One region of the Streptomyces sp. NPDC026673 genome, then DNA from elsewhere that is predicted to be linked to it. Evidence: riboswitches for the same ligand, from Rfam matches in the RefSeq annotation. Region 1 holds a riboswitch; each other region holds the start of a gene.
The links. Region 1 has a riboswitch for S-adenosylmethionine ahead of AB0F62_RS15100 (amino acid ABC transporter permease). Riboswitches for the same ligand answer to the same signal wherever they lie in the genome.

Region 2: it holds a riboswitch for S-adenosylmethionine, as region 1 does, so the genes downstream of both, thrC (threonine synthase) here and AB0F62_RS15100 (amino acid ABC transporter permease) in region 1, are expected to answer to the same signal.
Region 3: it holds a riboswitch for S-adenosylmethionine, as region 1 does, so the genes downstream of both, AB0F62_RS22475 (aminotransferase class V-fold PLP-dependent enzyme) here and AB0F62_RS15100 (amino acid ABC transporter permease) in region 1, are expected to answer to the same signal.

The regions. Positions count from the first base shown of each region.
Region 1 covers NZ_JBEZXR010000017.1:103,037-109,965, forward strand. Annotated here, with positions in the region: gene AB0F62_RS15090 (ABC transporter substrate-binding protein) at 1-9, opposite strand, end outside; gene AB0F62_RS15095 (amino acid ABC transporter ATP-binding protein) at 150-926, opposite strand; gene AB0F62_RS15100 (amino acid ABC transporter permease) at 923-1,927, opposite strand; SAM riboswitch class IV at 2,325-2,433, opposite strand; SAM riboswitch class IV at 2,599-2,707, shown strand; gene AB0F62_RS15105 (glutathione S-transferase C-terminal domain-containing protein) at 2,954-3,787, shown strand; gene AB0F62_RS15110 (cupin domain-containing protein) at 3,861-4,367, opposite strand; gene AB0F62_RS15115 (Rrf2 family transcriptional regulator) at 4,506-4,943, shown strand; gene AB0F62_RS15120 (DsbA family protein) at 4,940-5,857, shown strand; gene AB0F62_RS15125 (ABC transporter substrate-binding protein) at 6,360-6,929, shown strand, end outside.
Region 2 covers NZ_JBEZXR010000001.1:199,084-206,012, reverse strand. Annotated here, with positions in the region: gene groL (chaperonin GroEL) at 43-1,665, opposite strand; gene AB0F62_RS00980 (cold-shock protein) at 2,014-2,220, opposite strand; gene AB0F62_RS00975 (ubiquitin-like small modifier protein 1) at 2,644-2,922, opposite strand; gene thrC (threonine synthase) at 2,968-4,254, opposite strand; SAM riboswitch class I at 4,273-4,400, opposite strand; gene AB0F62_RS00965 (glucosyl-3-phosphoglycerate synthase) at 4,558-5,529, shown strand; gene AB0F62_RS00960 (trehalose-6-phosphate synthase) at 5,801-6,929, shown strand, end outside.
Region 3 covers NZ_JBEZXR010000033.1:33,902-40,830, reverse strand. Annotated here, with positions in the region: gene AB0F62_RS22500 (NlpC/P60 family protein) at 1-398, opposite strand, end outside; gene AB0F62_RS22495 (NYN domain-containing protein) at 714-2,012, opposite strand; gene AB0F62_RS22490 (hypothetical protein) at 2,207-2,458, opposite strand; gene AB0F62_RS22485 (rhomboid family intramembrane serine protease) at 2,573-3,352, shown strand; gene AB0F62_RS22480 (Lrp/AsnC ligand binding domain-containing protein) at 3,349-3,630, shown strand; gene AB0F62_RS22475 (aminotransferase class V-fold PLP-dependent enzyme) at 3,659-5,026, opposite strand; SAM riboswitch class IV at 5,171-5,287, opposite strand; gene trpD (anthranilate phosphoribosyltransferase) at 5,406-6,470, opposite strand; gene AB0F62_RS22465 (cytochrome bc complex cytochrome b subunit) at 6,596-6,929, opposite strand, start outside.

The DNA of each region.
Region 1 (6,929 bases):
AGTGGGCATGGCCGTCCATTTCCTTTGTCGGTGGTCCGTTGTCGGTGCTTGTTGTCGGTGGTCCGTTGTCGGTGGTCCGTTGTCGGTGGTCCGTTGTCCGTCGGCCGGTCCGTGGTTCCGCGAAGCGGCAAGCGGTGTGCGGTGTGCGGTCAGAGCACCTTGCTGAGGAACTCCCTGGTCCGCTCGTGGGCGGGATGGTTCAGCACCTGGTCGGGCGGGCCCTGTTCGACGATCCGGCCTTCGTCGAGGAAGACGACGCGGTCCGCGACCTCGCGGGCGAAGCCGATCTCGTGCGTGACGATGACGAGGGTGGTGCCGCTGGTGGCCAGGTCCTTGATGACGGAGAGCACCTCGCCGACGAGTTCGGGGTCCAGGGCCGAGGTGGGTTCGTCGAAGAGGATGACGCCGGGGCGCAGCGCGAGGGCCCGGGCGATCGCCACGCGCTGCTGCTGCCCGCCGGACAACTGCCTGGGGTAGGCGCCCGCCTTGTCGGCCAGCCCGACCCGGCCGATCAGGATGCGCGCCAGCTCCCGGGCCTCGGCCTTGCGCAGCCGGCCGGTCGCCACGGGGGCGGCGGCCACGTTGTCCAGCACGGTCAGATGCGGGAAGAGGTTGAAGTTCTGGAAGACGAATCCGATCCGGCCGCGCTGGGTGAGGATGACGCGCTCGCTCAGTTCCTTGAGCCGTTCGCCGTGCCTGCGGACGCCGATCGGCTCGCCGTTGAGGCTGACGTGGCCGGCCTCGGGCTTCTCCAGGTGGTTGATCACCCGCAGCAAGGTGGACTTGCCGGAGCCGGACGGTCCGATGACGACGGTGACCTCACCGGGCCGGACCGTCAGGCTGACCCCGTCCAGGACCCGATGGGCGCCGTACCATTTGTGCACGTCGTGGACCTCGACGGCGGCCGGCTGTATGTCGGTGGTCATCTCGCGGTCTCCGTCCGGACGCGGGCCCGCAGGTCGCCGATGGCGATCCGCAGTCTCTGCAGGGGAGTCGGCGGCACGGTGCGCAACGCGCCACGCGAGTAGTGCCGCTCCACGTGGAACTGGACGACGGAGACGACGCTGGTGAGGATCACGTACCAGACGGTGGCGACGAGCAGCAGCGGCACGATGTCGCCGGGATAGGTGCTGCCCATGCTCTGCACCGAGCCGAACAGGTCGAGCAGCGAGACGTAGAAGACCAGCGAGGTCCCCTTGATCAGGCCGATCAGCTGGTTGACGTAGTTGGGGACGACGGACCGCAGCGCCTGGGGGAACACGATCCGTGCGAACTGGTAGCGCTTCGGCAGGCCGAGCGCCGCGGCCGCCTCGTGCTGGCCCTGGTCGACCGAGAGGATTCCGGCCCGCACCACCTCCGAGGCGTAGGCGGCCTCGTTGAGGCTGAGACCGACGACGGCCACGACCAGGTCGGTGGCGAGTCTGGACTCGTCGAAGGTCAGGAAAGCCGGACCGAAGGGCACGCCCAGGCTCAACGTCCGGTAGAGCGCGCTGAAGTTGTAGAGGAACAGCAGCACGACGATGAGCGGCACCGAGCGGAACAGCCAGGTGTACGTCCAGCTGACGGCGCGCAGCACGGGGCTGCCGGAGAGCCTGGCCAGCGCGAGCGCGATCCCGCCGAGGAGGCCGAGCACCGCGCTGTACGCCGTCACCTCCAGCGTGATGAGCAGCCCGTCGAGGATCACCGGACGGACGAACCAGTACGCGAAGCGGTCCCACTGGTAGAAGGGGTTGGTCGCCAGGCCGTGCCCGATCTGGGCGACGAGCACCAGCACGATCGCCGTGGCGATCCAGCGTCCGGGCCGCCGCAGCGGCACCACCCACCGCGCGGTGGGCGGTCGGGGTGCGGGGAGCGAGGGGCCGGCCGGCGCCGCGGAAGGGGGCGGCGCCGAGCGGGCGGACACGGCGGTGCCGGGAGGTTCGGTCACGGGTGACTCCAGCGGTTCGGCACGACCCGGCCGCGCGGACGGCGGCGGCCCCGCCGGAGCACGGGCGTTCGGCGGGCGGAGCGACGGGTCGGGACGGCGAAAAGGCGAGAGAGCGAGAAGGCGAGAAGGCGAGAAATCGGAAAGCGACAAGGCGGACGAAGCGGGTCCGGGCGGAAGGACGCGTCGCCGCCTCAGCGGCGGGCACCGGGGTTCAGAAAGCCGTCAGCCTTGACAGAGTGCGCGACGGGGCGCGGTACACGCGCGACAGAGGGCGCTGTGGACGTGGCGCCGGGCGAAGAGGCGCCGCGGGTACGCCGAGACGCGGCCACGGGACCGCTGCGCGGCCGTCCCCGGGGTTGCGTGCATCGTCGTCACCGTCACCGTTCCGCCCCGCGGGGCCTCGCGTTCACCGAACATCGTCCGGTCCGGTCGTCACCTGGCACACCCTGCCGCGGCACGGAGGCCGCCGGCGGCGCTCCAGGGGTTGTTCACCGACGCTCATGACCGATCTGCGGCGTAAGTTAGGCACGGCCCGGAGGGAATGTCAACGCCGGTGTCTCACATGGTGAGCGGTCCGGTGAGACAGCAACGCCGCCTTGACGCACGGGGTTTGACGACTCGACACTGTGGGGAACGGTCACGATGGTCAGCGCCCGCCACGCCGCCCCGCGGCCCAGGCGGGTCATCGGCCCCGGCCCGCTGACCGGCAACCCCCACATCGCGGTGGGGTGCCCCGGGTGACGACCTGGTCCCGCCGAAGCGGCGGGGCAAGCGCGGTCCCGCGTCTCGCGGGCCCCCGAGCCGGGGAGGCGGACATGCCCAGGGCACAAGCCCTTCTCCTCACCCGTCGCCGGCACATCGACTTCCTGCGCGTCTGCGGCTCCTTCGGCGCGGCCCGCTGACCCTGGCGCGTACCGGCACACCGCCGGCCAAGGGGCCGGGTGCACACCGGACACAGGGCTTTGAGCCGTCCTGCCATCGGTGCCCGCGGGGCGACCGGTGGCCCCACCACGCCTTGGAGAGGGCATGCCCGAGACGATCCCGCACGACGCCCGCACGGCACCGCTCCGTGACCACGACTTCAGCGCCTCCTGTACGGTGCTGCCGCGCACGGCCCGTCCCGACCGCTTCCGCAGCCGCATCGGCGTCGACCTGGCCGGCGGCTTCTACCCCGCGCCGCGCCGCTACGAACTGTTCCTGTCGGCCGGGTGCCCGCTCTCGCAGCGGGTCGCCATCACCCTCGACCTGCTCGGACTGCGGGACTCGGTCGTCACGACCCTCGTTCCGGCGACGCCCGCCGACGAGCCCTCGGACGCCGGGCGCACCGCGCTCGCGCCGCTGCGCGGGGCGTACGAGGCCACATGGCACCGCTACGACGGACCGCTCACCGTCCCCGCGCTGTGCGACCGGTGGACCGGACGGGTCGTCAGCAACCACACCCCGGACATCCTCCGCGACCTCGCGGGCAACCTCGGCGGCCAGGTCCGCGGTCCCGTGCCCGTCCTGTACCCCCCGGCGCTCCTGACCGAGATCGAGGCGATCCGGCACACGGTGGACGAGGGCGTCACACGGGCCGCCGAACAGGCCGCGGAAGCGGCCCCCGGGTCGGCCGGCCGCGAGAGGGCCCTGGGGACGCTGCACGCCTCGCTCGGTCTGCTGGACCGCCGACTGGTTCGGGAACCCCACGTGTTGGGCGGGCAGTTGACGGCGGCCGACGTCGATCTGTGGGTGGCCCTGACCCACCTCGGGAGCGGTCCGCTCTCCCGCTACGGCCATCTCCCCGCCTATGTGCGCCGTCTGGCCGGGCACCCGGCCTTCCACGCGCACCACCCGGCCGCCGGGGTCGCGTCGACCGCCTGACGCACGACGCCGTTCCTCCCCCGCGGTGCGCGGCGGGGGAGGAACGGCGTCGGGTGCCCGCGTGCCCGGGTTCTCAGGCCTCCTCGGCCGGAAGGGCGTACAGCCCGGGGAGGTTGACCACGATCGCCTCCTGGGTGCTGCGGGCGATGACGACCACGGCCTCCTCCGCGGGGTCCGGGTTCTCCTCCCGGTGCGGTACGAACGGGGGGACGAAGATGTAGTCGCCGGGCGAGGTGCGCAGGCGGACCTCCTCGGGCTCGTCGCCGGAGTCGTCCAGGAAGACGAACTCGGGGTGCCCGCTCACCACGTAGATGGCGGTCTCGGACTCCCCGTGGTGGTGGTCGGAGGACGACGTCGCGGGGGCCACGTGCGTCTGGCCCATCCACAGCTTCTCCGAACCCACCGTCCTCCCGCTGACGGCGGCGAACCTGCGCATGCCGCCGGTCTGCGCCGTGTCGCCGTCCAGGGCGTCCGCGCGGACGTGGTGCAGCCGGGTCCGCAGGGGCGCCGCGCCGCGCCCGGGGGTGTCGTGGAGATGGGGGTGGAAGCCTTCACCGGGATTCGTCAGGGGCTCGCTCATGGCCGGGACGCTAGGGCGGCCCCGAAAAGGATGTCAAGAAGTGTCCATTGCCCTTCACCTGCGGCAATACTCCCGCAACAGGAGCCGCGAACCGGCTCGGGCCCTGGCCGCCGGAGCCGGGTCGGGCATGATGGGCGCATGCATATCTCCGCGAAGGCGGACTACGCCGCGCGGGCTCTGCTGGAGCTCGCCCGTGAGCCCGCCCGCCCTCTGACCTGCGAGGCCATCGCCTCGGCGCAGCAGATCCCGTTCCGGTTCCTGAAGTCCGTCGTGGGCGAGCTGCGGAAGGCCGGACTGGTGCGCAGCCAGCGCGGCTGCGAGGGCGGTTACTGGCTCGGCCGGCCCGCCGGGGAGATCACCCTTCTGGACGTGGTGCGCGCCGTCGACGGTGAGTTGATCACCCTGCGGGGCGAGTCGCTGGCCGGTCTCGGCTACCCGGGCCCCGCGGCGGGGCTGCCGGATGTGTGGCGTCGGGTCGAGGAGAGTGCGGCGGCGGTCCTGGGCGCGGTGACGCTCCCCTCGCTGCTCCCGGCGGGAGCGGGGGAACGGCCCGAGGACCGGATGGGAGCCGCGTGACGGCGCAACCTCCCCCGCCGGAGGTGGAGGTGGTGGAGTACACCGATCCGCTGTGCCCCTGGGCGTGGGGGTCGGAGCCCGTCTTCCGCGCGCTGCGGGCGGCTCTCACCGTCCGGGTGCGCTGGCGCCGCGTCCACTGCGTCCTGTTCGACCTCGACGACGACCCGCCGCCCGACCCGGCCGCGGAGACCGCCTGGTACGCGCGGTACGTCGAGGAGGTGAGCGCGCACACCGGAGCGCCGCGGGCGGCGCGGCTCAGCCGTGTGGCGGTGAGTTCCTGGCCGGCGTCGCTGACCGCCAAGGCCGCCGAACTCCAGGGCGGCGACGTGGCGGACGCGGTGCTGCGACGGCTCCGGGAGAGCGTGTTCGTCCTCGGGGAACCCGCCGACACGCCCGCGCTGGCCCTGTCCGCGGTTCGCGGCGTGCCGGGCCTGGACCCGGCACGCCTCTCGGCCGACGCGGCCTCAAGCGGGGTGCTGGAGCGCGTGCGGGCCGACCGGGCGGAGGCCCGTCGCCCGCTGCGCGAGGTGCTGGCGGTGCGCGGCCCGTCGCCCCACCCCGGCGCCGCGAAGGAGACCGGCGACGGCGGGCACCGGTACGCACTGCCGACCCTGCTCGTACGCGCCCCGGCGGGGTATCGCGTGATCCCCGGCTGGCGGCGCTACGAGGAGTACGCCTCCGCCGTCGAGGAGTTGTGCCCGGGACTGCTGCGGACCCCGGCGCCGCTGTCGCCGGCGTGGGCCCTGCGCCACTACCGGAGCCTCACCGATCCGGAGCGAGGACTGCTGTCGCAGGGCCCGTGGCCTCCGGCGGGGGCGGTCCGGGTGGACACCGGGCACGGCCCCCTGTGGCTGGATCCCGGGGAGGCCGCGGTGCATCCGGCCACCGGCGGCGGCGCTCGCGGCACGCTCTGACGGGCCTCTGACCGGTGGTCAGGGACCGTCGCGGGACCTGTCCCGCCTAATGAGACACCAATTGGTGTCTATTGACAGCCCCTTACGGCGCTCGCCAGGATGTGCAGCATGCTCACGACGCACCCCGCAGTGGTGTGCCGCTACGTGGACCTGCGGCGCACCTGCAGCGCCCTCTGTCGCTGACCGGCCGCCGCCCGCGGCCCACAGGCGCCTGACCCCTGCCGTCAGCACCGGCCGCCCCGCCGCTCAGCCGAGCCGGGCCCGCCGTCCGCGCCGCCCCTTCCGCGCTTCGCCGCCTTCTCCCGCCCGTATCCCGGCCGGCCCCCGCGTATCCACCGACGTCCCGCCCTGAGCGCGGCGTGCCCGACGTGTGCGTCCGCGCACGCGACGGCACGGCCGCGCCCGGCGCGAGCCGGCGTCCGGCGCGGGTGCCCGCCGTGCCCGCCGCCTCGCTCCCGCCTGCCCTGAGCCGGGTCGGGGGCCCTCGAAGAAAGCCGATGAGATGCCCGGACGACTCATGCTCCGCCGCCCCGGACCCGACCCCCGAACCGCCCGGCGATCGGCCCGGCTGCGCACCGCGGCCCTCGGAACCGCCCTCGTCTCCGTACTCGTCCCCGGACTCGGCGCGTGCGGCGACGGCGCCGGCGCCTCGACCGGGGGCGCCACACTGAAGTGGGCCTCCTCCTACTTCCCCGCCCACTGGGACCCGGTGGTCTCGGGCAGTGGCGCCCAGTTCCGTCAACTTGCCCTGGTCTACGCATCGTTGACCCGGACCGACGAGAACGGCAAGGCCGTCCCGGACCTCGCGAAGAGCTGGGAGTACAACGCCAAGGGCGACGAGATCACCTTCCACCTGCGTCCCGGCCTGAAGTTCAGCGACGGTGAGCCGGTCGACGCGGCCGCGGTCAAGGCGGCGATCGAACGGGCCAAGAAGCAGAAGAACTCGGCGCTCTTCGGTGACCTGACCTCGATCGGGTCGGTGGACGCCCGGGGTCTCGACGCGGTCGTCCACCTCACCCAGGTCGACTACCAGATCCCCCAACTGCTCGGAGAGCGCGTCCTGCAGATCGCC
Region 2 (6,929 bases), on a different contig from region 1:
CTCGGTCGTTCTGCCGTGGTGCGGAGTCCTGATCCGGGAGGATCAGAAGTCCATGTCACCGCCGGGCATACCGCCGCCGGCCGGCGCGGCGGCCTTCTCCGGCTTGTCGGCGATGACGGCCTCGGTGGTGAGGAAGAGCGCGGCGATGGAGGCCGCGTTCTGCAGCGCGGAGCGCGTCACCTTGGCGGGGTCGATGATGCCCTCGCCGATCAGGTCGACGTACTCACCCGTGGCGGCGTTGAGGCCGTGACCCGGGGTCAGGTTGCGCACCTTCTCCACCACGACACCGCCCTCGAGGCCGGCGTTGACGGCGATCTGCTTCAGCGGGGCCTCGAGGGCCAGCTTCACGATCGACGCGCCGGTGGCCTCGTCACCGTCGAGCTCGAGCTTCTCGAAGACGTTGGACGCCTGGAGCAGGGCCACGCCACCACCGGCGACGATGCCCTCCTCGACGGCGGCCTTGGCGTTGCGCACCGCGTCCTCGATGCGGTGCTTGCGCTCCTTGAGCTCGACCTCGGTGGCGGCACCGGCCTTGATGACGGCCACGCCGCCGGCCAGCTTCGCCAGACGCTCCTGGAGCTTCTCGCGGTCGTAGTCCGAGTCGCTGTTCTCGATCTCGGCACGGATCTGGTTGACGCGGCCCTGGATCTGGTCCTGGTCGCCGGCGCCGTCCACGATCGTGGTCTCGTCCTTGGTGACGACGACCTTGCGGGCGCGGCCGAGCAGGTCGACGCCGGCGTTCTCCAGCTTGAGGCCGACCTCCTCGGAGATGACGGTGCCACCGGTGAGGATGGCGATGTCACCGAGCATGGCCTTGCGGCGGTCGCCGAAGCCCGGAGCCTTGACCGCGACGGACTTGAAGGTGCCGCGGATCTTGTTGACCACCAGGGTGGACAGGGCCTCGCCGTCGACGTCCTCGGCGATGATCAGCAGCGGCTTGCCGGACTGCATGACCTTCTCCAGCAGCGGGAGCAGGTCCTTGACCGCGGAGATCTTGGAGTTGACGATCAGGATGTACGGGTCGTCGAAGGACGTCTCCATACGCTCCAGGTCGGTGGCGAAGTACGCCGAGATGTAGCCCTTGTCGAAGCGCATACCCTCGGTGAGCTCCAGCTCCAGACCGAAGGTCTGGGACTCCTCGACGGTGATGACGCCTTCCTTGCCGACCTTGTCCATGGCCTCGGCGATGAGCTCGCCGATCTGCGGGTCGGCGGCGGAGATGGAGGCGGTGGAGGCGATCTGCTCCTTGGTCTCCACGTCCTTCGCCTGCTCCAGCAGGGCGGCGGAGACGGCCTCGACGGCCTTCTCGATACCGCGCTTCAGGGCCATCGGGTTGGCGCCGGCGGCGACGTTGCGCAGGCCCTCGCGGACCAGCGCCTGGGCGAGGACGGTCGCGGTCGTCGTGCCGTCACCGGCGACGTCGTCCGTCTTCTTCGCGACCTCCTTGACCAGCTCGGCGCCGATCTTCTCGTACGGGTCCTCGAGCTCGATCTCCTTGGCGATGGACACACCATCGTTGGTGATCGTGGGGGCGCCCCACTTCTTCTCGAGGACGACGTTGCGGCCCTTGGGGCCGAGGGTGACCTTGACGGCGTCGGCGAGCTGGTTCATCCCGCGCTCGAGACCGCGCCGTGCCTCCTCGTCGAACGCGATGATCTTGGCCATGTGAAGTGGTCCTCCCGGACTTGGGGTCCCCCCGCGGCACAGGGCTGCGGGGAAGGATTACTCCAGGACCGTGCCGGCGCCCGCGACGGACGGCCTGCCCTCCCGCCGGTTCCTTTCCGGCGTTCGAGCGGGCCTCACCCACTCGGTCCTTTGTCACTCTCAACGTCAGAGTGCTAACGCCAATGATTAGCACTCGCCCTAGGAGAGTGCAAGCCGCTTGGCCGGTGCCGTGGACAACCCGCAGGTCGGCCCGGAACGCACGAAGGCCCGCCCCCGTGTGGGGGCGGGCCTCGACGCGTACGTTTGAGCGGCCGTACGCGAAGTGCTCCGTGGCCGATGCGCGGTGCGTCAGCCGGCTGCGAGACGGACCATGTCCGCCTGCGGCCCCTTCTGGCCCTGCGAGATCTCGAACTCGACCCGCTGACCTTCCTCGAGGGTGCGGTAGCCGTCCATCTGGATCGCGCTGTAGTGCACGAAGACGTCCGCACCACCGTCGACCGCGATGAAGCCGTAGCCCTTCTCCGCGTTGAACCACTTGACGGTGCCCTGAGCCATTCCTAACTCCCCTATTGCTGGCCCTTCGCAGACCCGCACCTCGCGGACCCGGGTCAGACCTCACCCCCTACAGCCAAGGGGGCGTGCGCCGGAACGCGTCGACCGCGGCTGAATGTATCTGCCCGGACGCGGTCTGCAACAGGTCAATCGGACGAGAATTCCGGGCACGAAGAAACGGAAGAAGAGCCTGATCGGCTGATAATCCGGGGCAACTCGGACCGGACATAAGCGGCCAACGAGACAATCACCGCGTGAATTTGGCGATAAATCGCCGACAACGCCGCTCCCGGGAAAAGGGGTTGCGCAGAGCGTTGCAGGGAGTTGCGATCCGTTCAGGGCAACTGTACAGCCCTTCAACTACCGCTCAAGCACGGAGGGGTGCCGGGAAGCCCCGGCACCCCTGCCACTCGCGGTCCGTGCGGATCAGCAGCCTCCGGCGACCGCCGGGATGATCGAGACGGACGCGCCCTCGCCCACCGCGGTCTGCAGGCCCTCGGAGAAGCGGACGTCGTCGTCGTTGACGTAGACGTTCACGAAACGGCGCAGCTTGCCCGTGTCGTCCAGGACCCGCGCGGAGATGCCGGGGTGGTTCGCCTCCAGCGAGTCGATGACCTCGGCCAGGGTGCCGCCGTCGGCCGGGACCTCGGCCCGGCCGCCGGTGTAGGTGCGGAGGATGGTCGGGATGCGGACGGTAGCGCTCATGATGCGGGGTTCACCTTCAGTCTGGGTCGGCCGGGGCGGTCGGGGTCAGCCGGCCAGGCCGGCGGCACGGAACGCGTCGAGGCTCGGGCGGATGGTGGCCGTGGGGCGGGAGGTCGGGGCGACGGCGTCCAGCGTCTTGAGGCCGTCGCCGGTGTTGAGCACGACCGTCTCACCGGCCGGGTCGAGCTGCCCGGTCTCGATCAGCTTCCGCAGCACGCCGACCGTCACGCCGCCCGCCGTCTCGGCGAAGATGCCCTCGGTCCGGGCGAGCAGCTTGATGGCGTCCACCACCTGTTCGTCGGTGACGTCCTCGACGGCGCCGCCCGTGCGCCGGGCGATGTCCAGGACGTAGGGGCCGTCGGCCGGGTTGCCGATGGCGAGCGACTTGGCGATGGTGTTCGGCTTCTGGGGGCGGACCACGTCGTGGCCGGCCTTGAAGGCGGTGGAGACCGGGGAGCAGCCCTCGGCCTGGGCGCCGTAGATCCGGTACGGCTTCTCCTCCACCAGGCCGAGCTTGATCAGTTCCTGCAGCCCCTTGTCGATCTTCGTCAGCTGCGAGCCCGAGGCGATCGGGATGACGATGTTGTCCGGCAGGCGCCAGCCCAGCTGCTCGCAGATCTCGTACGCGAGCGTCTTGGAGCCCTCGCCGTAGTACGGGCGGAGGTTGACGTTGACGAAGCCCCAGCCCTCGCCGATCGGGTCGCCGATCAGCTCGCTGCAGAAGCGGTTGACGTCGTCGTAGGTGCCCTCGATGCCGACCAGCTCGCCGCCGTACACCGCGGCCATGACGACCTTGCCCTCCTCCAGGTCGTGCGGGATGAACACGCAGGAACGGAAGCCGGCGCGGGCGGCCGCGGCGCCCACGGCGCCGGCCAGGTTGCCGGTGGAGGAGCAGGACAGGGTGGTGAGGCCGAAGGTGCGGGCTGCCTCCAGGGCGATGGCGACGACCCGGTCCTTGAAGGAGTGGGTCGGGTTGCCGGAGTCGTCCTTGATGTGCAGGCCGCCGGTGACGCCCAGCTCGCGGGCGAGGTTGTCGGCCTTGACCAGCTTGGTGAAGCCCGGGTTGAGGTTGGGCTTGGCGGCCACGTCCGCGGGGACGGGCAGCAGCGGCGCGTAGCGCCAGATGTTGTTCGGCCCGGACTCGATCCGCTTGCGGAGGGTCTCGGGATCGCCGCCCGGGAGGTCGTACGCCACTTCGAGCGGCCCGAAACAGACCTCGCAGGCGAAGAGCGGAGCCAGCGGGAAGCGCTCGCCGCACTCGCGGCAGGAGAGCGCGGACGCGGGCCCGAAGGCGGAGTCTGTGGACGCGGATGCAACGGTCTGCGCAGCCATGTCAGGCGAGGCCCTTTCTCCTCATCTTCCTCGCGGCGCATCTCGCCGCGAGACGGAATTGGCACCTTCCCCACCTGGACCTCGCGGTCGGCGGGAGGGTTGCCGGGGCTTCAACGGGCCGTTCCCTCTGCCCCTCTGGATGAGCGGTATGGCGCCGGGCGCGGGGCCCGGGCATTTGTCCGACAAGGCGCGATCACCGTGGACATACGATGGTCATGCCTCGTGTTCAAGACTGTAACCGACGACCTCGAACCTGGTCATGGCCCGTCCGTCCTGCGAGACGGGCAGAAACGGAGCAACCCGGTGCTCGACGAGGTAGCCGGCTGGCTGCAACGGCGGTCCTGGACCGCCGACCGCAGGCCGCTGCCGCAGCTGCTCGCCGCCAAGCGCGCCGCGGGTGCGCGCGGCACGGTCAGCGTCGTGCTGCCCGCCCTCGACGAGGAGGCCACGGTCGGGGAGATCGTCGCCACGATCCGCCGGGAGCTGATGAGCGAGGCCGTTCCGCTGGTCGACGAACTCGTCGTGCTGGACTCCGGATCGACCGACCGCACCGCCGAGGTCGCGGCCGCCGCCGGGGCGGTCGTCGTCCACCGGGACGACGTGCTCCCGCGGCTGCCCGCGGTGCCCGGCAAGGGCGAGGTGCTGTGGCGCTCGCTGCTGGTGACGCGCGGGGAGATCGTCTGCTTCGTCGACTCCGACCTGCGGGAGTTCGACGCGCGGTTCGTGTCGGGGATCGTCGGGCCGCTGCTCACGGATCCGGACGTGCAGTTGGTCAAGGCGATGTACGACCGCCCCCTGGAGACCGGCGGCACGCTGGTGCCGGCCGGTGGGGGGCGGGTGACGGAGCTGGTCGCGCGGCCGCTGCTCAATCTGCACTGGCCGCGGCTGGCGGGGTTCGTCCAGCCGCTGGGCGGCGAGTACGCGGCGCGGCGCTCGCTGCTGGAGCGGCTGCCGTTCCCCGTGGGATACGGGGTGGAGCTCGGGCTGCTCGTGGACGCGCTCAACACGGTGGGGCTCGACGCGCTCGCCCAGGTCGACGTGGGGGTCCGGCACCACCGGCACCAGGACGGCCAGGCGCTGGGCCGCATGGCGGCGGCGATCTACCGGACCGCGCAGATCCGCTTGGCGCGGGGTCATCTCGTACGCCCCGTCCTCACGCAGTTCGAGCGGTCCCCGGACGGCGGTTTCGAGCCGCGCGTCCACGACGTCGCGACGGAGGAACGCCCCCCGATGCGCACGGTCCCCGAATACGCCCGCCGCCGCGCGGTGGCGTAGGCCTCCGGCCCGGTAGCGGGTCGGCCGCTCGCCGGAGGCCGGTGCCCATCGCCCGGGGGTTGTGGGAAGTCGTTCCGCAAGGCGAAACGGGTTGGCACACCCTCACCACCGGCGTGCATACGCCGACGACACCCGCGGTACCGCACAGGTGCGGCGTCGTCGTGAGGTTGCGCCAGCCCTCCCCAGCTACCGCGGGGGGCACCCGGCTGGAAACCCCCGGCTGGGCTAGCTCGTACGTTTGCCGCCGGGCATGCGTGGCTAGGCTGGCCGCATGGTCGCATCGCATGCCGCGCGCGTACTGGTCGCGTCCAACCGCGGCCCCGTGTCGTACAGCCTCCGCGAGGACGGCACGCTCACCGCCCGCCGCGGCGGCGGCGGACTCGTGTCGGGGCTGAGCGCGATCGGGCCGGACGCGGACGCCGTCTGGGTCTGCGCGGCCCTCGGCGAGGGCGACCGGGCCGCCGTCCTCCGCAGCTCCGGAGGGACGGGCCGCCTCGCCACCGCGGACACCGGCGGCCAGCACGTACGGATGCTGGACATCCCGGCGGACACCTTCGCCTCGGCCTACAACGGCATCGCCAACTCGGTGCTGTGGTTCATCCACCACATGCTGTTCCAGACCCCGCTGGAGCCTGTCTTCGACGAGGACTTCCGCGAGCAGTGGGCGGCGTACACGGCCTACAACGCCGCCTTCGCCGACGCGCTCGCCGACGAGGCGGGCCAGGGCGCCGCCGTCCTGGTGCAGGACTACCACCTGGCCCTGGTGCCGCAACTGCTCCGCTCGCGCCGGCCCGACCTGCGCATCGGCCATTTCTCGCACACCCCGTGGGCGCCGCCGGACTACTTCCGCCTGCTGCCGGACGACGTCGCGGCGGAGGTGCTGAGCGGCATCCTCGGTTCCGACCGGGCCGGTTTCCTGACCCGCCGCTGGGCCGACGCCTTCGCCGCGTGCTGCGCCGACGTGCTGGGCGCGTCCGTCATCCGCGACGAGGGCAGCCTCACGGTCACCCACAAGGGCCGCACCACGCGCATCGGGGTGCACGGCCTCGGCGCGGACGCCGACTTCCTGCGGGAGCGGGCGCACCAGCCTGACGTGGACGAGCGCCTGGCGACGCTGCAGGAGGCGGTGGGCGGCCCGGACCGCAAGGTCATCGTGCGGGTGGACCGCACCGAGCTGTCGAAGAACATCGTGCGCGGCCTGCTCGCGTACGCGCAGCTGCTGCGCGACCACCCCGAATGGCAGGGGCGCGTGGTGCACATCGCCTTCGCCTACCCCTCGCGCCACGACCTGGCGGTCTACCGGGAGTACACCGACGAGGTCTCCGATCTGGCCGAGGAGATCAACGAGGAGTTCGGCACGCCGGGCTGGCAGCCGGTGGTCCTGCACGTCAAGGACGACT
Region 3 (6,929 bases), on a different contig from region 1:
AGGGTGGACGCCCTGTCGAGGTAGGTGTCCGGGTCGGAGGAGAGGAAGAGCTGGAGCGACGGGTCGATGCCGCCGCTGCGGTACTGGGCGCTGGCCAGGGTGCCGAGCTCGTCCTGAAGGTCGTTCAGCTCCGCCTGCTCGCGGGCGACCTCGTCCTGCAGGTTCTCGACCTGCTTCTGCAGCTTGCCCTGCTTCTCCTTGGCGCCGTTGAACTTCTCGGTCGCCTGCTCGGCCTGCTCGTAGAGGGCGTCGACCTTGGCCTTGACGCTCTTGACGGACGGCTTGGCCGGAGCGGCCTGCGCGGCCTGCGCGGACAGCGCGACGGCGGCGGCGGCGGTAGCGGTGAGCACGGTGACACGCGTGCGACTGGCCTGCTTGGGACGACGGTGGGACGCCACTCGGGCGAGCTCCTTCTTCCTCCAGCCGCCTGCCGCATGCATCGGGAACTGCGTTCCCCGGCCCTGAGCGTCGGCGTCCCCCGTCGTACGCACGGCACTTCAGATCGGCGGGACCTCCGCCGCCATCCGGGCTGGATGATCGACTGGGCAGAGGTTCGAGCCACGACCCTAGTGACCATCTTGTGATCGGATCAAATCCCTGAAGAAAAAAAGTCGCTCAACCGCGTTTTCTTTACATACATCGCACGTGTAGTGATGACGAGTTGACACTGCGTCCCCGAAAAGCGCCCCAGACGCCCCACGGTGTGCTCCAGGTCACACCCGGGCAAGTCGCTTCAGTAGCAAGGTGGATGCGACGGGGCGAGCGCCGGCGCGGGCCGTACCGTCCGCAACTTCGCGATCGGAAGAAACCACCACAATCGGACGACCGGGAGGTTCCGCCCGAACCAGACGTCGGATCAACTCGTCCGCGGTCTCGCCGGCCTTGCTGAACAGCACCCGTACCCCGCGCGGCGGGGCCAGCAGTACCGGGGCGTCCAGGTCGGCGCCGTCGAAGACGCAGGTGACCTCCGCGCCGCTCTGCGCGGCCAGCACCGCCAGACCGCCCAGCAGCCGCAGCCGCTGCTTCTCCAAGGGCAGTGCCGGATAACCGGTCTTGGTCACGTTGTAGCCGTCGACCACCAGATGGGACTGCGGCAACGCCAGCAACTGGTCGAGCAGCGCGGGGTCGTCCTCGGACAGGGCGCGCCGCGCGATGTCCTTCGGGCTGATCGCCCCCGGCGTCACCGCGTCGACGGTGTCCGCCGGCCGGGCGCCCAGGGTGTCGCGCGGCGGCAGCGCCAGCTCCCGACGCAGTCCCGAGGCGGCGTCCAGCACGGTGTCGAGCAGCAGCCGCAGCCGCATGTCCTCCGTGCTGCGGCCCTCCCGGGCAGCGCGCCGGGAGGCCTCCACGGACTGCTCGGCCTCGGCGAGCCGGGCCCGCAGCCGGCGTGCCTCGCCGTCCGCCGACGCCTTCTCCGCCGCGGCGGCCGCGCGGGTCTCGTCCAGTTCGGCCTCGACCTTGCGCAGCGCGGCCTCGGCCCGCTTCACATCGCTCGCCGCGCTGCGCAGTTTGCGCTGCAGCGACTCGGCCTCCTTGCGGACCGCGTCCAGTTCGGTGCGGACCCGTACGGCCTCGGTACGCGCCTGGGTCCGCGCCTCGTCCAGTTCGGCCTTGAGCTGCCGCAGCTCGCGCTGCGCCTCCTCGCCCGCGCGTTCCGCGCTGGCCCGCTGCGCCTCCTCGCCCGCCGCGGCCACCAGCTTGGCCCAGCCCGTGGGGCGCAGCAGGTACGCGGCGGCCGCCACGTCCAGCGGATCGACGGCGGGGGGCGGGGTGCCGGCGTCCAGCGCCTCGCACAGCTCGGGCTCGGACTCCCGCAGCCGGGCGCCCACCCGCTGCCGGAAGGAGGGGTCCCCCTCCAACGCCGTGGCGAGCGCGGTCGCGGCGAACTTGGCGCGGCGGCTCGGGGTGAACCGCGCGTAGGGGCGCAGCACCGCGGGCAGCTCGGCCGGGGTCAGCCCGCCGAACGCGTCCGCCGCCAAGGCGACCACGCGGTGCCGTACGCCCTCGGGCAGCGGGCGGTCGAGCGACTCGCCGTGGACGGACCCCTCCGGGGCAGCCGCAGCCTCGGGCGCGGCCGATTCGTCGCCACGGCCCGGGTTACCGCCGGTCCCGTCCACCCGTCACTCCCGTCCAGTCCGTGGGCGCCTCCCCGGCCTCCTTCAACCTCTCTGGCCGCGCCGCATTCTTCTATTGTCCCCGGCCGCGCTCAGGCCTGCGCCGCGGCCGCCGCGTCGGGCCGGTCGACCAGTTCGACCTGGTCCACGGCATTGCACCAGCGGCAGCGCACCGACTCCACGGTCTCGCTGACCACCTCGCGCTCCTCGACCGTGGGAGCGCCCGCCAGGTCCAGGTGGACGTACTCCACGACCTTGCTGGAACGGGTGACGTCGAACCGGGTCAGATTGCCGCACAGGGTGCACCGCCAGCGGGTCGTGGCGGTCGGCAGGGGAACCGGCATCGGTCGTCTCCTCGGTCGCGCGGATGCGTTCCGGTCACCCTACGGCCTCCGCGGTGCCCTTCGCTGCGGCGAGGCGCCCCATGACCGTTACACCCGTTCCGTCATGATCGGACCATGGTCATCCCGGTGTACGACAAGAACCCCGTCCACCGCACACCCGTGGTGACGTACGCCCTGATCGGGCTGTGCGCGGTGGTCTTCCTCATCGGCCCGTCCTCCGGGTTCAACCCCCTGTACGGCATCGGCCACGATCAGGTGTGCGCCCAGGCGACCTACTTCGCCCGCTGGGGTGTCATCCCCACCGAGCTCTGGCACGGGCGGATCAGCCCCGCGCAGGTGCCGATGCCCACCGGGTGCCCGCCGCTGGGGTCCTTCGCCGTCTCGCCGTTCGTCTCGGTGCTCACCGCGCTCTTCGTCCACGGCAGTTGGGTGCACCTGCTCGGCAACATGCTGTTCCTCTGGGTCTTCGGCGACAACGTCGAGAACCGCATGGGCCGCTTCCGGTTCCTCCTCTTCTACATCGCCTCGGGCTACCTGGCGACGTACGGGTACGCGCTGGGCCACGCCTCCTCCACCCAGACCCTGGTCGGCGCCTCCGGTGCGATCTCCGGGGTCCTCGGCGCGTACCTCTACCTCTACCCGCGGGCCCGGGTGACCAGCGTCTTCCCCTTCCTGTTCTTCCTGCCGCTGCGTTTCCCCGCCTGGATGGTGCTCATCTTCTGGTTCGTCCTGCAGTGGCTCGCCGGCGAGGTCCACCAGACCGGTCCGGGCGTGGCCTACCTCGCGCACATCACCGGCTTCGTCTTCGGCTTCCTGTGCACATGGGTGTGCTACCGGGCAGCGCCTAAGCTTGAGCCCGCAGCCAGGGCGAGCCAAGGAGACCTACAGCCGTGATCACCGCGATCGTGCTCATCAAGACCAGCGTCGACCGTATCCCCGAGATCGCGGAGTCCATCGCCGCGCTCGACAGCGTCAGCGAGGTCTACTCCGTCACGGGCACGTACGACCTGGTCGCCATGGTGCGGGTGGCCCGGCACGACGAACTGGCGGACGTCATCCCGGGCCGGATCAGCAAGATCCCCGGCGTCGAGGCCACGGACACGCACGTCGCGTTCCGCACCTACTCCCAGCACGACCTCGAGACGGCCTTCGCCATCGGCCTCGACGCGTGACGCGACGCCGGCTCCGGGGCCGGCGCGGTCAGGCCTGGTCCCGGTCCGGCACGCAGCGACCGTCCTCGGTGCGGTAGCGCCACTTGGCGCCGTCGGCCACGAGCTCCCGCACCGCGCCGACGAAGCGCTCCACGTGCTCATCGGGGGTGCCGGCGCCGAAGGAGACGCGGATGGCGTTGAGCGACCTCTCGCCGAGGGCGGTGTCGGGGGCACCGCACTCGCCCGGCTCCTGCGGGGCGCCGCCGAGCAGGGTGCGCACCAGGGGGTGGGCGCAGAAGAGACCGTCGCGGACGCCGATCCCGTACTCGGCCGAGAGCGCGGCGGCGAAGTGGGAGCTGTTCCACCCCTCCACGACGAAGGAGATGACGCCGACCCGGGGGGCGTCGTCGCCGAAGAGCGAGAGCACCTTCACCTCGGGCACCTCGGCGAGTCCGGCCCGCACCCGGGCCACCAGTGCCTGCTCGCGCTCGACCAGTTGGTCGAACCCGGCCGCCGCCAGCGCGCGGCAGGCGGAGGCGATCGCGTACGCGCCGATGACGTTGGGCGAGCCGGCCTCGTGCCGGGCGGCCGTGGTGTGCCAGTCGACGTCCACCCCGCCGTCCTCGCGCCGCGCCACCCGCCGCGAGGCGCCGCCACCGGCCAGATAGGGCTCGGCCGCGAGCAGCCAGTCGGACCGGCCGGCGAGCACACCGGAGCCGAAGGGCGCGTACAGCTTGTGGCCGGAGAAGGCCACCCAGTCCACGTCGAGTTCCGCGATGTCCACCGGGTGGTGCGGGGCGAGCTGTGCCGCGTCCAGCACGATGCGGGCGCCGCGGGCGTGGGCGGCCGCGGCCAGTTCCCGCACGGGCCAGAGCTCACCGGTCACATTGGACGCACCGGTCACACAGACGAGTGCCGTTCCGCGCGGCTCCCGGGCGTCCAGCGCCCGCTCCAGCGTCGCCACCGCCTCACCCGGGGTGCGGGGAGCGCTCAGGTACGTCACTTCGGCGTCGCGCCACGGAAGCAGGGACGCGTGGTGCTCGGTCTCGAAGACGAAGACGCTCGTCCCGTCCGGCACGGCGGCGGCCAGCAGATTGAGCGAGTCGGTGGTCGAGCGGGTGAAGATCACCTGGTCGCCGGTGCGGCAGCCGAGGAACTCGGCGACCGTGGCCCGGCTCTGCTCGAACAGGTCCGTCGACAGCTGCGAGAGGTATCCCGCCCCCCGGTGCACACTGCCGTAGTACGGCGCGTACGCGGCCACGTCGTCCCAGACCCGCTGCAGCGCGGGCGCGCTGGCCGCGTAGTCCAGGGCGGCGTAGCCGACCTCGCCGCCCGTCACCAGGGGGACGAGGACGTCGCGCCCCAGGACGGGCAGCGGGGTGGCGACGGTCGTGGGGACGGCAGGGCGCAGCGACATGGCGAAGTCTCCTGTGAGCAGGCAGAAGTGAAGGGACGTCAGCCGATTTCGGCGATGACGGAACAGCCCTCCGGCACGACGGGCCGAGGGTGGGGAGGGGCCTTGGGGCCCTAGCGCATTCGCTTGCTCACGGAAGAACTCCTCTGACCGCGCTTGCCGCAGACCTCGCTGCCTGCGGCCTGGTCATCACCCGGGGCACCCCGCCACGGAAGGAGGGTTGCCGGACAGCGGGCCGGGGCCGTTTCGCTGTCACTCGTGACCTGCGCAGCATCATGCCACACGGCCGGAGCGCCGCAAGCCGGAGTCCGCATCCCGGACGGGCGGACAGCGCGAAGGGCCGGGGCGACCGCCCCGGCCCTTCGCCACTCCTGCCCGCGCGCTACGCCTGCGTCGCCGCGGCCCACCTCTCGAGCGTCTTCGCCGCCGCGCCCGAGTCGATCGACTCGGCCGCCCGGGCGATCCCGGCCGCGATCCGGTCGGTCAGCGAACCCTCTCCGCCCTCCAGCGCCACGAGCGCGGCCGCCGAGTTCAGCAGCACGGCGTCACGGACGGGGCCGGTCTCCCCGGCCAGCATGCGCCGGGCGACATCGGCGTTGTAGGCCGCGTCCGCACCCCGCAACGACTCGATCGGCACCAGGTCCATGCCGACGTCGCGCGGGTCGAAGGACACCTGCTCGACCTTCCCGTCCCGGACGACCCATACCTGCGAGGTGGCCGTCACGGTGAGCTCGTCCAGCCCGTCGTCGCCCCGGAACACCAGGGCCGAGGACCCGCGACGGGCCAGCACGCCGGCGATCAGCCCGGCCATCCGGGTGTCGAAGCAGCCGACGGCGGAGGCACCGACGCGCGCCGGGTTGGTCAGCGGGCCCAGGATGTTGAACGAGGTGGGGATGCCCAGGTCGCGGCGGGCGGGGGCGGCGAACCGCATCGCCGGGTGGAACTTGGCCGCGAAGCAGAAGGTGATCCCGGTTTCCTCGGCGACCTTCGCCACCCGGTCGGCGGGCAGGTCCAGGTTGATGCCGAGCTTCTCCAGGACGTCGGAGGCGCCGCTGGCGCTGCTGGCCGCGCGGTTGCCGTGCTTGACGACCTTGGCGCCGGTGCCGGCGATGACGATGGCGGACATCGTCGAGATGTTCACCGTCTTGGCCCGGTCGCCGCCGGTGCCGACGATGTCCACCGCGGGGCCGGGGATGTGCAGCGGCTCCGCGTGCGCGTACATCGCCTCGACGAGCCCGGTGACCTCCTCGACGGTCTCCCCCTTGGCCCGCAGGGCCACCATGAAGCCGGCAACCTGGGCGTCCGAGGCCTCGCCGCTCATGATCCGGTTCATCGCCCACGCCGCCTCGGCGGCGCTCAGGTCCTTGCCGCTCAGCAGCGCACCCAGGACGTCGGGCCAGGAGCCGCCCGCCATTGATACGCCTCCGGCGGGGTTCGCAACGCTCATGGTCCACTCCATGGGGTCTGGTGTACGGGGAGAACCTTCGGCACCAGCCTATCGGCGCCGGGGAACGGGAAAGGGCCCCGTCCATCGGATGGACGGGACCCTGCCCGGTGGCACAGCTTCAGTGATCAGTGGTGACCGTGGCCGCTCGTGATCTCCTCGTACTCCTCGGTCGTGGCCTTGGGGATCTGCGTCCCCTCGCCGTAGTAGCCGCGCGACAGCTTCGCGCGCAGCTTGGCCGTCCGGCCGACCTTCTTCTCCACGCCGTTCTCGTCGACCTCGGGGCCGATCTCGAGCGGCTGGGGCTGCTCGTGCTGGGTGAGCTTGAACAGCGCACCCTGCTCCAGCGGCTCGTGGATCTCGATGAACTCACCGTGCGGGAGCCGCTTGATGATGCCGGTCTCGCGACCGTGCAGCACCTTTTCGCGGTCGCGCCGCTGCAGACCCAGGCAGATCCGCTTG